DNA from 2 places in the Rhizobium sp. BE258 genome. Region 2 is predicted to be linked to the other one. Evidence: riboswitches for the same ligand, from Rfam matches in the RefSeq annotation. Region 2 holds a riboswitch; the other holds the start of a gene.
What was found. A riboswitch is a leader RNA that binds a small molecule or an ion and turns the genes downstream of it on or off. The one in region 2 is predicted to bind glycine.

Region 1 (7,817 bases), on a different contig from region 2:
AGAACGTCGTGAAACCGCCGAGGAAGCCGGTGATCAGCAAGAGCCGCAACTCTACCGACGCATTGAAACGGCGGGCGATCATCTCGGCAAACACGCCGATGACGAAACATCCGGCAACGTTGACGATCAGCGTGCCCCACGGAAAGTTGGGACCCCACAGTCTGAGCGACCACTGGCCGACGAAATAACGCAGCAGAGAGCCGAGAGCGCCACCGGCGGCAACGAGAAAAGCCTGGAACATGGCCCTGTTTAGCGCAGCAGAAGAGCATTTCCAATCGTTTCCCGGTAATTCCGGCAGATCGGTAAAATGCGAGTATTTTCCTTAGCCGGGAGCCAACGCCACACCGGTATCGTCGAAAGCATGACACAGGTCGTGACCATATCGGCAAGCACTGCGGCTGCCGCCTTCGACTCGTTGCGGATCGCTCCGCGCGTTCCGGCAAGCATGGCCGCGAAGGATGCCCGCAGGATTGCCGAGCGCCAGCTGCGTGGCGTCGAAGCGGCCGACGAACATGAAGAAATGCCGAACATCATCCAGTCGACGGAAGTGGCGCTGGACCTGATGACCAAGGGCAACAAGCAGCCGCAGGCAGGCCTGCAGCACGCGCTTAAATCCTACGAAGACTTCTAACTTCTGTCCCCGGAAGGCAGAAAGGCCCGCGGTCTGTGACGCGGGCCTTTTTGTTGGTTGCCTTGACGGGCGTGTTACTTGCCTTGCGCCGAGAGCACCTTCAGCGTCACATCGACCTTGCCCGCCTTTTCGAATGTCAGCGTCACCGGAACTGTGTCACCCTGCTTGAAGGGCGCCGTGACTTTCTGGAACATCAGATGCAGGGCGCCGGGCTCAAGCTTGACGGTCCCGCCCGCAGGAATGGCGATGCCACCCTTCAGCTCGCGCATCTTCATGACGTTGTTCTCGGTCTTCATCTCATGCATCTGCACCTCGCCGGCATTTGGCGACGTGATGGCGACAAGCGTATCATCGCTCTTGCCGTTGTTCTTGACCGTGAAGAAGCCACCGCCGACAGGTTGGCCCGGAAGCATCGCCTTGGCAAAGGCGCCGGATATTTCGAGATCGCCGATCTTTGCCTCGTCGCCCGCGGGCGCCGCCATCGCCATTCCGGCCATACCGCTCATGTCCATGCCCGCCATGTCGTCGTGGCCATGGCCGTGACCGCTGCCCTCGACCACCTTCAGCACCGGCGCCGGGCTCTTCAGCTTGTGCGGATCGCTGCCATCGGCGGCGATCTGATCCCAGGCCTCGACGGTATCGCCGCAGAGCTGCGTGACCGGGAAAGCCAGCGAGGTGCCGGCATCGATGCCGGAGACCTTACCCTGGATCACGAAGGTGTCGTAGAAATCATCGGAGAGATTGCCGCCCTTCCAGCGGATCTCGATCGCGCCCGACTTCACCGGCGTACCGTGATTGTCGTAGCTCCTCTTGTAGTCGCCCTTGATGACCTCGAGCTCCCAGCCGGCCTTCGGCTGCGGCTTGGCGAAGACAAAGCCTTCCGGCAGCTTCACCTGCACTTCATTCGTCGGCTTGCCGTCACAGCCATGCGGGACCTGCAGCGTTGCCAGGATGGTGGCTTCCTGCGCCGCCTCGGCGTCGAGAAAGGTCACATGCGCGCTAGCGGCCGTCGCGGCAAAGGAAAGGGCAGCGGCAAGGCCAAGGGTTTGAACGGTTTTCATCTGATATCTCCTCGCCGTCATCCGCATCGTCTTGGCGGGCTCCGGCATCATATTGCATTTCGGTTCGGGTTGGAGATCAGGCCAGAACCGGCGGCCCCCGAGATTTCGGCTGCGTCACTGCGCGAAGCGGCAGGGCCGCGATATCGCTCGTCAGGCCGTTCTCGAACGAAGCAAATTCGAGTTTCAGCCATGCGGCAGCATCCGGCGCGGGCAGGATCACCGAGGCAGCGAGACGGCACACGTCGCAATTCGGCCCCATCGGGATCCGCTTGCCTTCGTCATCCTTGACGGTGACGCAGAGCGAGGCGAAGGAACCGCCAGGCAGTGTATATTCGGCAGCGTTGTAAAGCGGCTCAGCGCCGAGTTGCGGCAGCTGGTGCCCAAGGCCGAGCAAAAGCAGGCTCAGCGCGCAGATCATGCGCGTCAGCATCCCTGCTTTCCGGCTCCTTGCAGTCATCCAATCCCCTCACCGCTGGTGTCGCGATTAATCACTTTATTGGCGAAAAGCAAAAGCCGATTTGACGCAGAATGCAATTCGCGCCGGGGCGGCGCGACAAAAATTTGTTCGGCGGCGACATTCCCCTCTTGCCAAGCACCCGTTCCGCCCGATAATTGCGGCAACCTTGTTGGGAGAAGCTGGTTTGCAAGAACCAGTGCCGAAGGAGCAACCGCCCCGGAAACTCTCAGGCAAAAGGACCACAAGGGGCAGACGGAACTCTGGAGAGAGGCGTTCTCGAAACGCTCGCCGAAGGGATAACAATCTCAGGCGCAAGGACAGAGGGGGCTCGATAACGAGGCGTAACTGCGCCTTCATTTGAGCCCGCGCATGGACTTCCACGCGCAACGACCGGAGGCGTCATTGGACGATACTGCTGCCCTCAAGAAAACCCCGCTTCATGCGCTGCATCTGTCGCTCGGCGCCCGCATGGTTCCTTTCGCAGGCTACGACATGCCGGTGCAATATCCGGCCGGCGTGATGAAGGAGCATCTGCAGACCCGCCAGGCTGCCGGCGTCTTCGACGTTTCGCATATGGGCCAGGTCATCGTGAAGGCGAAGACCGGCAAGTATGAGGATGCAGCCCTCGCGCTCGAAAGCCTCGTACCCGTGGACATTCTCGGTCTCGCCGAGGGACGCCAGCGCTATGGCTTCTTCACCGACGACAATGGCGGCATCCTCGACGATTTGATGATCACCCATCTCGACGACCACCTGTTCGTCGTCGTCAACGCCGCCTGCAAGGACGAAGACGTCGCGCATATGCAGAAACATATCGGCGACCGCTGCGACATCACCGTGCTCGACCGCGCGCTCGTTGCGCTGCAGGGACCGCGCGCCGTCGATGTGCTCGCCGAACTCTGGGCCGATGTCGCCGCCATGAAATTCATGGACGTGCGCCACTGCCGCCTGCACGACGTTTCCTGTCTCGTCTCCCGTTCGGGCTATTCCGGCGAGGACGGCTTCGAAATCTCCATTCCCGCCGACAAGGCCGAGGATGTCACCAAGCGGTTGCTTGAGCATCCCGATGTCGAGGCAATCGGCCTCGGCGCCCGTGACTCGCTCCGCCTCGAGGCCGGTCTCTGCCTTTATGGCAACGACATCGACACGACGACGACGCCTGTCGAAGCGGCCTTGGAATGGGGCATGCAGAAGGCCCGCAAGACCGGTGGCGCCCGCGCCGGCGGTTTCCCGGGTGCTGCACGCATTCTCTCCGAACTCGACAATGGCGCCACGCGCCGCCGCGTCGGCCTGAAGCCCGAAGGCAAGGCGCCGGTGCGCGGCCACGCGAAGCTCTACGCCGATGCCGAAGGCAAGACCGAGATCGGCGAAGTTACGTCCGGTGGCTTCGGCCCGAGCGTCGAGGGCCCCGTTGCCATGGGCTACGTGCCCGTCTCGCATGCGGCTGCCGGAACCGAAATCTATGCTGAAGTGCGCGGCAAATATCTGCCGATCACCGTCAGCGCCCTGCCCTTTATCACGCCGACCTACAAACGCTGAACCTTTTCCAGAGAGGACCTTTCCATGCTGAAATTTACCGAAGAACACGAATGGCTGAAGATCGAAGGCGGCGTTGCAACGGTTGGCATCACCAATTACGCGGTCGACCAGCTCGGCGACCTGGTTTTCGTCGAACTGCCTGAAGTCGGCGCGACTTTCGGCAAGAATGACAATGCCGCGACCGTCGAATCCGTGAAGGCTGCTTCCGACGTCTATTGTCCGCTTGATGGCGAAATCACCGAAGTGAACCCGGCCATCGTTGCCGATCCGTCGCTGGTCAATTCCGATCCGCAGGGTGCCGGCTGGTTCTTCAAGCTGAAGCTTGCCAATGCAGCTGATGCCGATGGCCTGCTCGACGAGGCGGCCTACAAGGAGCTCACCGCGTAATGACGACGCCGACGGAATTCCAGTTTACTGATTACCAGCCGTATGACTTCGCAAACCGCCGTCATATCGGACCGTCCCCGGCCGAAATGACCGATATGCTCAAGGTCATCGGCTATAACAGCCTCGACGGGCTGATCGATGCGACCGTGCCGCCCTCCATCCGCCAGAAGGCGCCACTCGTCTGGGGCGCGCCGATGACGGAACGCGAGGCGCTCGACAAGCTGCGCGAGACCGCCAACAAGAACAAGGTTCTGACCTCGCTGATCGGCCAGGGCTATTACGGCACGATCACGCCGCCGGTCATCCAGCGCAACATCCTGGAAAACCCGGCCTGGTACACGGCCTATACGCCCTACCAGCCTGAAATTTCGCAGGGCCGCCTCGAAGCGCTCCTGAACTACCAGACGATGATCTGCGACCTGACCGGTCTCGACGTCGCCAACGCATCGTTGCTCGACGAAGCGACGGCCGCTGCCGAAGGCATGGCGATGGCCGAGCGCGTTTCGAAGTCGAAGGCCAAGGCTTTCTTCGTCGATGCCGCCTGCCATCCGCAGACGATCGAGCTGATCAAGACGCGCGCCGAGCCGCTCGGCTGGAGCGTTATCGTCGGCAACCCGTTCACCGATCTGGACCCGGTCGATGTTTTCGGCGCGATCTTCCAGTATCCGGGCACGCATGGACACGTCCATGATTTCACCGGCTTGATTTCCCGCCTGCACCAGACCGGCGCCATCGCCATCGTCGCCGCCGATATCCTGGCGCTGACGCTGCTCAAGTCTCCGGGCGAAATGGGCGCCGATATTGCCATCGGCAATTCGCAGCGCTTCGGCGTTCCCGTCGGTTACGGCGGTCCGCATGCGGCCTATATGTCGGTCAAGGACGCACACAAGCGTTCGATGCCCGGCCGCCTCGTCGGCGTTTCCGTCGATGCCCGCGGCAATCGCGCCTACCGCCTTTCGCTACAGACCCGCGAACAGCATATCCGCCGCGAAAAGGCGACATCGAACATCTGCACCGCGCAGGTGCTGCTCGCCGTCATGGCCTCGATGTATGCTGTCTTCCATGGCCCCAAGGGCATCAAGGCGATCGCCCAGCAGGTCCACCAGAAGGCCGTGCTGATGGCAAAGGGTCTCGAAAAGCTCGGCTACACGATCGAGCCCGAAACCTTCTTCGACACGATCACCGTCGATGTCGGCCACATGCAGGGTGTCATCCTGCGCTCAGCTGTTGCCGAGGGCGTGAACCTGCGCAAGGTCGGCGCCACCAAGATCGGCATGAGCCTTGACGAGCGCACTCGCCCGGCAACGCTGGAAGCCGTCTGGCGCGCGTTCGGCGGCAACTTCGCCGTCGCCGAATTCGAGCCAAGCTATCGCCTGCCGAAGGGTCTCGCCCGTACCAGCGAATACCTGACGCATCCGATCTTCCACATGAACCGCGCCGAAAGCGAGATGACCCGCTATATCCGCCGTCTTTCGGACCGCGATCTGGCGCTCGACCGCTCGATGATCCCGCTCGGCTCCTGCACGATGAAGCTGAACGCCACGGCGGAAATGCTGCCGATCACCTGGCCGGAATTCTCGGATATCCATCCGTATGTCCCGGCGGACCAGGCGCTCGGCTATCGCGAAATGATCGACGACCTGATCGAGAAGCTCTGCGCCGTCACCGGCTATGACGCCTTCTCGATGCAGCCAAACTCCGGCGCGCAGGGCGAATATGCGGGCCTGCTGACGATCCGCAACTACCATATCGCCAATGGCAATGGTCACCGCGACGTCTGCCTGATCCCGACTTCGGCGCATGGCACCAACCCGGCCTCGGCCCAGATGGTCGGCATGAAGGTCGTGGTCGTCAAGGTTCGCGAAAACGGCGATATCGACCTCGACGATTTCCGCGCCAAGGCCGAGCAGTATTCGGAGAACCTCTCATGCTGCATGATCACCTATCCCTCGACGCATGGCGTGTTCGAGGAGACGGTGAAGGAAATCTGCGACCTCGTGCACAAGCACGGCGGCCAGGTCTATCTCGACGGCGCCAACATGAACGCCATGGTCGGCCTGTCCCGCCCTGGTGACATCGGCTCCGACGTCTCGCACCTCAACCTGCACAAGACTTTCTGCATTCCGCATGGCGGCGGCGGCCCCGGCATGGGCCCGATCGGCGTCAAGGCGCATCTGGCACCCTTCCTTCCCGGTCACCCGGAAAGCGACGGCCGCCCGGGTGCGGTCTCCGCGGCAGCTTTCGGCTCGGCATCGATCCTGCCGATCTCCTGGAGCTACTGCCTGATGATGGGCGGCGAAGGCCTGACGCAGGCAACCAAGGTGGCGATCCTCAACGCCAACTACATCGCAGCCCGGCTGAAGGGCGCCTATGACGTGCTCTACAAGTCCGAAGCCGGCCGCGTGGCGCATGAGTGCATCATCGACACCCGCCCGCTGGTCGACAGCTGCGGCGTGACGGTGGACGACGTCGCCAAGCGCCTGATCGACTGCGGCTTCCACGCCCCGACCATGAGCTGGCCGGTTGCCGGCACGCTGATGATCGAGCCGACGGAATCGGAAACCAAGGCCGAACTCGACCGTTTCTGCGAAGCCATGCTGGCGATCCGCCAGGAAGCTCGCGACATCGAGGAAGGCCGTTCCGACAAGGCCAACAACCCGCTGAAGAACGCCCCGCACACGGTCGAAGACCTGGTCGGCGAATGGGATCGCCCCTATTCGCGCGAACAGGCCTGCTTCCCGCCCGGCGCCTTCCGCGTCGACAAATACTGGTCGCCGGTCAACCGTGTCGACAATGTCTTCGGCGACCGCAACCTGATCTGCACCTGCCCGCCGCTGGAAGACTATGCCGAAGCGGCCGAGTAAGGTCTGAACAACGAAACGCCCGGCTTGGTCCGGGCGTTTTTCTTTTCTCGAAAGCTTGTGAGCAGCCCGAGTGAAAGCTAAGGGTCTCCCACTTTCAGGCAATCACAGGTGACACCGCCATGGCAAAATCCGACGACGATCTCACGCAGGTGCCTTGGGCTAAACCCGTGCAGCTCGCCCTTGAAGAGCCCGGTGTCTACGTGACCATCAACACGACACAGGCGGCCTCCTGGGCGATGATCGAGGACTGGCCGACAGAAGACGGCCCGGCGCTCGACAAGGCCCTGCTGATCTGCGCCGACGTCGTCAAGGGAAAGCGCACAAACGAGGATGCGCGGCTGGCATTCATTGCCGCGGCTGTCGAAGCGGGCATCGATATCCAGAAGTGAACTGCAGTCAGGGAACCCTGCCGCGGCAGGCCCAGGCGATATTGGCAAAGGAACGCGGGCCGTCGGGCCGCCCGGCTTCATAGGCATCGCGTACCGCCGCATCGGCCTGCGCCCTCTCCGCGCCGCCGAGCTTGCCCATGAAAGCGCCGAGCGGCCCTTCCCCCGCGGCAATCGGTTTCCAGTAGTCCTCGAAATTCTCGTAATCCATCCGGACGAGCAGCTGCGTCTCCTCGACATCGAGAAGACCGCCGTCCATGAAGGCCTGCTTCATCTCGCCTGGCTGCATCATCGGCTGAAAGCAATAGCGGGCGCGCAACTGCCGCCCGCCTTCACTGAGCGCCGCCACGGTATCGATCATCATCCGCATGCCCGCCATGCCGCCGAGATGATCCCAGACCACCGCAGCAACCACGCCACCGTGGCGTACGACCCGCCGCATTTCGGAAATGGCCTTCGGCGCTTCCGGAACGAAATGCAGGACGAGCAGGG
Region 2 (7,817 bases):
CAGCGAGTAGACGCCGATTGCAAACGCAATCTTGGCCTTCGCACTTGCCATGGTTGCCACGATAGGAAGTTCGTCGGTCTTTGAAGATGCCAGGAATTCCGGCGTCTCGTCTACACCCTTGCGAATAAAGTAACCGAACGGAACGATCATCAGACCAAAGATGAAGGGCAGTCTCCATCCCCATTCAACAATCGCCTCTGACGGAAGTGAGCTGTTGAGAGCCACGCCAGCGCCAGCAGCGAGCGCGGTAGCGAGGCCTATGCCAACGACCTGAAAGCTCGCATAGAAGCCCTTGCTGTTCTTGGGTGCGTGTTCCGTCACGAACGATACAGACGTCCCGAACTCGCCGCCTGCGGAGAAACCTTGGAGCAGTTTCCCGAGGATAACGAGCATCGGTGCAATCAAGCCGATCGCCGCGTATGAAGGGGCGAACGCAATTAGCGCAGTCCCCAGCCCCATGCTCCAGATCGTGAGCATCATCCCCGCCTTGCGGCCGCGGCGGTCGGCGTAGCCGCCAAGTACGACGGCGCCGAGCGGACGCATGATATAGGAAGCCCCGAAAGTGCCTACCGTGATGAGCAGCGAGACGAATTCAGACTCGGCGGGGAAGAAGACTTTGGCGATTATGATTGCCAGAAATCCGTAGATGAAGAGGTCATAGAATTCTAGCGCGTTGCCGATCATCGCGGCAGCTATGACCCTCGCGCCGTTCGACTTTTTGGGTGTTTGATTGATTTGCGACATGACGGTTCCTCCCATGATTGTCGCCTGACGGACCGGAAGTTCGACATCCGGGCTAGTTGAGCACGGGAAGAGCCTAATCGCTGTCCATGTATAGAAGCCAATAAACGAACTATGGGCAGCTATAGCCTCGCACTATTGGAGGATTTTTCTTTCCGGGAGTAAAGGCCGTTAATCTTAGAAGCGTCCCTAAACAGCGAAGACGCAGTGAGATTTTGAGATAAGCGCGATCTTCATGTTATTTTTTGCCGCGTTCCTTGCTGGAATGCTGAATGCTCTCGCGGGAGGTGGAAGCTTCTTGACTTTTCCCGCGCTAGTGCATTTCGGCGTCTTGCCAGTAACTGCAAACGCAACGAGCGCAGTTGTTTTGTTGCCAGGCTATGTCACTGCGACTGGCGCGCTGCTACCCCAGTTGAGGAAGTTGAGCCGTTCGATGCTTCTGGGCCTGTGCCTCGTCGCACTTGCGGGAGGGCTCATGGGTGCACTCCTCCTACTTGTCACATCGAACAAAACGTTCCAGCAGATTGTTCCCTACCTCCTACTTGCTAGCACAGCAATGTTTGCTGCTGGGCCTGCAATCTCGAGATATCTACAACGACGGGGAGATGGCAGCGCTTCGTCATGGCTAATTCCCGGCGTGTTTTGTGTCGCTGTGCTAGGTGGCTATTTTAATGGCGGTCTTGGCGTGGTGCTTTTGGCAGCTCTGAGCATGGCCGGCATGACTGATATGCCGTTGATGAATTCCATCAAGAATGTCGTTTCCTTGACGCTGTCAGTCATAGCAGTAGTGACCTTTGCGCTGGCGGGGATCGTGGAGTGGCAATGGGCTTTGCCTATGATGGTTGCGGCCGCGTTCGGCGGATTCTTCGGCGGGAAACTTGCAAGTCGATTGCCCAATCACATAGTACGCATTTTCGTCATCGTGACAGGATTAATAATGTCGGTCTTGTTCTTTCGCGCGGCGGGTTGAGTCTATAGCTCTGGCCTATTGGACCAAAGGCATCACCAATTGGCGCTAACTCCAATCGGCACTTAGAAGATCGGGTGTTCGCACGTGCGATCTGGGAGAGAGTAGACTTTACTGAGACTACCGCCGAAGGAGCAACCGCCCCGGAAACTTTCAGGCAAAAGGACCAGACTAGCAGCGAATATCTGGAGAATGGCGATATCAATCATTGCCTACCGACGGAGAAAACCTAGCACCAGATAACGGTTGGCTGGGTGAAGCTCTCAGGTTTCAAGACAGATGGGGCTCGGTGCACCGATGGGATGCATCACATGCGCAAACAAGGAGCTCTGTTTTGACGAAGATTGCAATCATCGGAGCCGGCATTGCCGGTGTGACTACAGCGTACGATCTCATTCTACGTGGTTACGACGTTACCCTTTTTGACAGAAATCGCTATCCGGCCATGGAAACGTCCTTCGCGAATGGAGGGCAGTTGTCTGCGTCAAACGCGGAAGTCTGGAACAATTGGTCCACAATATTTAAGGGGCTTAAATGGCTGCTTCGTAAAGATGCCCCCCTACTCGTCAACCCGAAACCGTCATTACACAAATATTCGTGGATGGCAGAGTTTATTTCGAACATCCATAACTACGAAAAGAACACGATCTATACAACGAAATTGGCGATTGAAGCGCGCAAACGCCTTTTCCAGATTGCCAAGGATGAGAGCATTGATTTCGACCACGAACGCCGTGGAATCCTTCACATTTATCGTTCCCGTTCAGGCTTCGAGCATGCCAAAAAGGTCAACAGTATGTTGCTGGCGGGCGGCCTCGAACGGACGGAGCTTACAAACGAGGAGATTCATCTTCTCGAACCAGCCCTCACAGGTGAGTTTTACGGAGGGTTCCATACGCCTTCAGATTCTACAGGCGACATCCACAAATTTACGCGCGGCCTCGCCGCCGCCGCAGTGCGTCGCGGGGTTCGCCTCGTGCAAGATGCGGATGTGAATTCACTTGAGCATAATGGAAAGTCGATACGAGTGCGTTGGAAGACCGATGACGGGTGCGCCGAATTCGATGCGGTTGTCATTTGTGCAGGCGTGGCAAGCCGTCGCTTTGCCTCGCAGGTGGGTGACCGTGTAAATGTTTACCCCGTGAAGGGATATTCGATAACTGTGAACCTCAATGACACGGAGAGCCAGTCGGCAGCGCCATGGGTGAGTTTGCTTGATGACGATGCTAAAATTGTGACGAGCAGGCTTGGCGTGGGTCGGATGCGCATTGCCGGCACAGCAGAGTTCAACGGTGACAACCGCGATATCAGAAATGATAGAATTATGCCGCTGCTCTCCTGGAGCAGAGAATTGTTTCCGAATATGAGTACGGCAAATGTTGTACCCTGGGCCGGTCTGAGACCGATGATGCCCGATATGTTGCCTCGTGTTGGACCTGGCAAAAGGCGTGGAGTTTTCTATAACACCGGCCACGGCCATCTAGGATGGACGCTCTCAGCTGCGACAGCAGAACTCGTTGGATCGGAAATCAGTCAGGCGTTTCCTCCGGACGTTTCTTCAGTGCATGAGACGCGGCTCTCTGACAGACGTGCCGGTCGCTGAAGAGCGGTAAAATCAAATGGCTGTCACAACCGCGCTCACAAAACACTTGCAATTTTCCCGGCGCCTTTTGCGGAGCGCCGGCTTCGTTAACGGCGAATGGACGAAGGGCGACGCGACGTCAACCTTCGACGTGTTCAACCCGGCAAGCGGCGAAGTACTGGCTTCGCTACCCGACATGGGCGCTGCAGACGCCCGTAAAGCGATCGACGCAGCCTATGCGGCGTATCCGTCCTGGGCGGCAATGGCTGCCAAGGAGCGTGGCACTATTCTGCGCAAATGGTTTAGCTTAATTGTTTCCCACGTGGACGATCTCGCGAGAATCCTCACGGCTGAAGTGGGCAAGCCGTTAGCTGAAGCGCACCGGGAAGTCCTGTCTGCCGCCTCGTACATCGAGTGGTTTGCTGAAGAAGCAAAGCGCATTTACGGCGAAACCATTCAGGCACCGTCTGCCGACAAACGCATGCTCGTCATTAAGCAACCCATTGGCGTTGTGGGCACGATCACACCTTGGAATTTTCCCGCTGCAACGATGATGCGGAAGATTGCACCGGCACTTGCCGTTGGTTGCACCGTCGTTTCGAAGCCGACCGAGCAAGCACCGCTTTCGGCGATCGCCCTTGCCGTACTTGCTCAACATGCGGGAGTTCCGGCAGGCGTGTTAAACGTCATCGTCGGCGAAAACGGCCCTGCTATCGGCAAAGAACTCTGCGGAAACGAAAAGGTTCGCAAGATCAGCTTTACCGGCTCCACCGAAGTCGGCCGTATCCTGATGCGCCAGTGCTCGGATCAGATCAAGAAGGTCAGCCTCGAGCTCGGCGGCAATGCACCGTTCATTGTCTTCGATGATGCCGACCTCGATGCTGCCGTCGAAGGCGCAATCGCTTCTAAATATCGCAATGCTGGCCAGACCTGCGTCTGCGCCAACCGTCTCTATGTCCAGTCAGGCATCTATGACGCCTTTGCTGCCAAGCTCGCCGCCAAGGTCGAAGCGATGTCCGTCGGCGACGGCTTTACCTCGGGCGTCACCATTGGGCCGCTGATCGATGAGCAGGGTCTCGCCAAGGTAGAGGACCATGTCGGCGATGCCGTTGCCAAGGGCGCCAAGGTTCTGACCGGTGGCAAGCGCATCGAAGGTGCCGGCACTTTTTTCACGCCGACGGTTCTGACGGGCGTTGCCAAGGGCATGAAGGTGGCCAAGGAAGAAACCTTCGGCCCGGTTGCGCCCCTCTTCCGCTTCGAGACGGTCGAGGAGGTGATCCAGCAGGCCAATGATACCGAATTCGGCCTTGCCGCCTACTTCTACGCCGGCGATCTCAAGAAGGTCTGGAAGGTCGCGGAAGCACTGGAATACGGCATGGTCGGGATCAATACCGGCCTGATGTCGAGTGAGGCTGCCCCGCTCGGAGGCATCAAGCAGTCTGGCCTCGGCCGCGAAGGCTCGCGCCATGGCGCCGATGATTACCTCGAGATGAAATATATCTGCTTTGGCAATCTTTAAGAGGCTGACTCGAAAAGAACTCAATAGACATGGTACCTAGCGAGCCTCCGGGTGAGAATCCGGATGTGGGCAACGAGCATCCAGGCTTCGGCGGAAGCGATTGATTTCTCTCGGTCTTTGGCCAGCCGCCGGCATCTACCAAGCCGGGCGAACGTGCGTTCCACGACCCACCGACGCGGCAGAACTTCAAAGCCCTTTGTCTTGTCTGTTTGCTTGACGTTCTGCACCGTAAACTTCGCGAACTTGCCCAATTCGGCCCGAAGTTTCGGGCCGGCATAACCGCCGTCAGCAAAGATATGCCTGAGCCACGGCCAGGGTCCGAGGATGGTTTTGAGAGCCGCCGCTGTACCATCGCGGTCCTGTATATCTGCGCTGTGGACGATAAGACCCACCATCAAGCCAAGCGTGTCGACAACGATATGGCGCTAGCTCCCTTTGATCTTTTTGCCTGCGTCATATCCCGTAATCCCGCCGCTTTCAGTCGTTTTCACACTCTGAATGTCAATCACTCCTGCCGTTGGTGAGGCTTCCTTTCCCTCCAGCTCTCGCGTCTCCATAACGAGATGGTGGTTGATCTGCAGCCACAAGCCACTTGCCCGCCACTCGTAGAAGTAAGCCTGCACCGTGGAATAGGGTGGAAAGTCCTTCGGCAGCATCCGCCATTGGCATCCGGTCGATGCGATTTAAAGCAGTGCGTTCACAACCTCGCGTAATTCCGTTTTGCGTGGGCGGCCGAGCCTGCGTGGCTTCGGCATAAACGGAACGATCAGCAACCACTCTCTGTCAGTTACAACACTTGCGTAACGCCCTGTCTGTCGGCCATATTGGCGACGGGCGAAATCAGTCCAGCCCATTGCGGCCTCAATCGAATCCTAAGCGGATCCGAAGGAATCACAACTGGCTGATTTCACTCAACTCTTTTTCGGTGAGGCTTGAAGATCGAAAAGCGCCATTAGAAAGATTGAGATTAACACCATAAGGAGCAGTGTGCATGTTCCAAATACTTATTTCGCCTCTGTCAAGGTACCACCCTACGACAACCATGGACCCGGCCGATGACGCCGGTTGCTATTAGCTAGTTGGCAACGGTTATCTAGGGCGATGGCAAATCGCAACCCGGATAAAATGCCGCTTAAGCGTTTCAGTCAGCAGGGACCGCGCCCTACCCGACGTTGAACGCTCAAACTACAAGGATCGCTCGAAAATCATTGACGTTAGTGCCGGTTGGACCAGTCACAAAAAGATCATCGATTGCGCAAAAGCCACTGAAGCTGTTGTTCTCTTCAAGCAACCTCTGAGCGTCTAAGCCACAGGCCGCCAAACGGCGAACGGTCGATCCGTCGCAGTAAGCCCCTGCATTGTTCTCTGAACCGTCGATCCCGTCGGTATCTGCTGCTAGTACGACCACGTCCAGACCTTCCAGCGCGAGAGCGGCCGAGAGAGCAAACTCGGAGTTTCTGCCGCCTTTCCCACCTTTCCCTCGCAAAGTCACTGTCGTTTCGCCCCCACTTAGTAGGACGACAGGTTTTTTGACTGGGCGATTTCGAGTTGCAATTTCGCGAGCGATCGCAGCATGCACAAGCGCAACGTCGCGAGACTCACCCTCGATGGAATCCGAAAGGATTGCAACTTCTATCCCGGCTTTGCGCGCTACTGAAGCAGCAGCATCCAACGAAATCGCGGCCGACGCAATAATGTGCGCCGAATTCCTAGCGAAGACTGGATTTTGAGGGGAAGGTGCATCAGCAAGGGGCGAAGCTATGTGTCTCAACACCCGATCTGGGAGACGAAGGCCCAGTCGGCGGACAGTCTCCAGCGCGTCAGACCTTGTCCCATCATCTGCCAACGTAGGGCCGGACGCCACGAAAGCCGGGTTGTCGCCTGGAATATCCGAAACGATAAGGCTGATGACTTTTGCCTTGGTCGCGGCAGCCAGCCGCCCGCCTTTGATCGTTGAGAAATGCTTCCTCACGACATTCATCGCCGAAATCGAGGCGCCGGAAGAGAGCAAGATTTCATTGAGCTGCTTTTCATCTTCAAGCGAGAAGCCCGGAGGTGGAGCGGGCAGAAGCGCCGAGCCACCCCCGCAAATTAGGGCGATCACAAGGTCGTCCGCGCTGAGGTCTTTGATCGCGTCCAACAGTTTTTCCGTCGCAACCATTCCCGCCGCATCTGGAACGGGATGGGAGGCCTCGACGACCTCAATTCTGCTAGTTGCACAGGCATACCCATATCTGGTCACCACCACCCCGGAGAGTGGACCGTCCCAGAGCGCTTCAAGGGCGCGCGCCATCTGCGCCGCACCTTTCCCTGCGCCGACGACAACAGTACGGCCCTTTGGCTTGGCTGGGAGGTGATGACGAATTCCCGCAACGGGGTCCGCCGCCGCGACGGCCGCCTCGAAGAGGCTCTTGAGAAACAGCCTCGGACCGAAGTTGCTATGCGACGTTTGAAGATCACACGGGGATTTCATCCTACTTTACTCCGTAGAGACCGACGAAATGGCGCATTCTGGCCACGGCGAGTTCCGGTTGGTCGAGCACGTTGGCCTGGTCAGCAAGTCGAAACACTTCCGAGTAATGCAGAATGCCGCGCGCCGACTGCATCCCGGCAGGCATGCTGAAATGATTCTGATGACCGTTGAGCCACGCGAGGAATACGACACCCGCCTTGTAGAATTGTGTCGGGGTTTCGAAGATCTTGCGGGAGAGCGCGACCGTCGGATGGAGCACCTCGCGGAACGTCGAGAGATCGTTGCGCGCCAGAGCTGCCAGTCCCTTCGAGGCCGAAGGTGCAACCGCATCGAAGATCCCGAGCAGCGCATGGCTGTAATGTTCGCCATCCCCTTCAATCATGTCAGCGTAGTTGAAATCGTCTCCGGTGAAGCACAGGACGCCATCTGGAAGGCGGCGCCGAAGGATGACTTCCTTCTCGTTATCGAGAAGCGAAATCTTGATGCCCTCGACCTTGTCCTTGTTGGCTTCGATAATGCGGATGACGCTTTCGAG

Region 1: linked by a shared signal. The riboswitch ahead of gcvT (glycine cleavage system aminomethyltransferase GcvT) and the one ahead of J2X43_RS29380 (D-amino acid dehydrogenase) in region 2 are both predicted to bind glycine.

Annotation. Positions count from the first base shown of each region.
Region 1 is NZ_JAVDWL010000009.1:99,316-107,132, forward strand. It holds gene crcB (fluoride efflux transporter CrcB) at 1-241, opposite strand, end outside; gene J2X43_RS26950 (hypothetical protein) at 362-631, shown strand; gene J2X43_RS26955 (copper chaperone PCu(A)C) at 706-1,692, opposite strand; gene J2X43_RS26960 (hypothetical protein) at 1,769-2,122, opposite strand; glycine riboswitch at 2,309-2,401, shown strand; gene gcvT (glycine cleavage system aminomethyltransferase GcvT) at 2,552-3,688, shown strand; gene gcvH (glycine cleavage system protein GcvH) at 3,713-4,075, shown strand; gene gcvP (aminomethyl-transferring glycine dehydrogenase) at 4,075-6,939, shown strand; gene J2X43_RS26980 (DUF982 domain-containing protein) at 7,059-7,328, shown strand; gene J2X43_RS26985 (methyltransferase domain-containing protein) at 7,336-7,817, opposite strand, start outside.
Region 2 is NZ_JAVDWL010000011.1:81,958-89,774, forward strand. It holds gene J2X43_RS29370 (MFS transporter) at 1-744, opposite strand, end outside; gene J2X43_RS29375 (sulfite exporter TauE/SafE family protein) at 977-1,711, shown strand; glycine riboswitch at 1,794-1,887, shown strand; gene J2X43_RS29380 (D-amino acid dehydrogenase) at 2,043-3,311, shown strand; gene J2X43_RS29385 (NAD-dependent succinate-semialdehyde dehydrogenase) at 3,328-4,809, shown strand; partial or broken gene J2X43_RS29390 (IS5 family transposase) at 4,830-5,663, opposite strand; gene J2X43_RS29395 (glycerate kinase) at 5,990-7,282, opposite strand; gene J2X43_RS29400 (dihydrodipicolinate synthase family protein) at 7,284-7,817, opposite strand, start outside.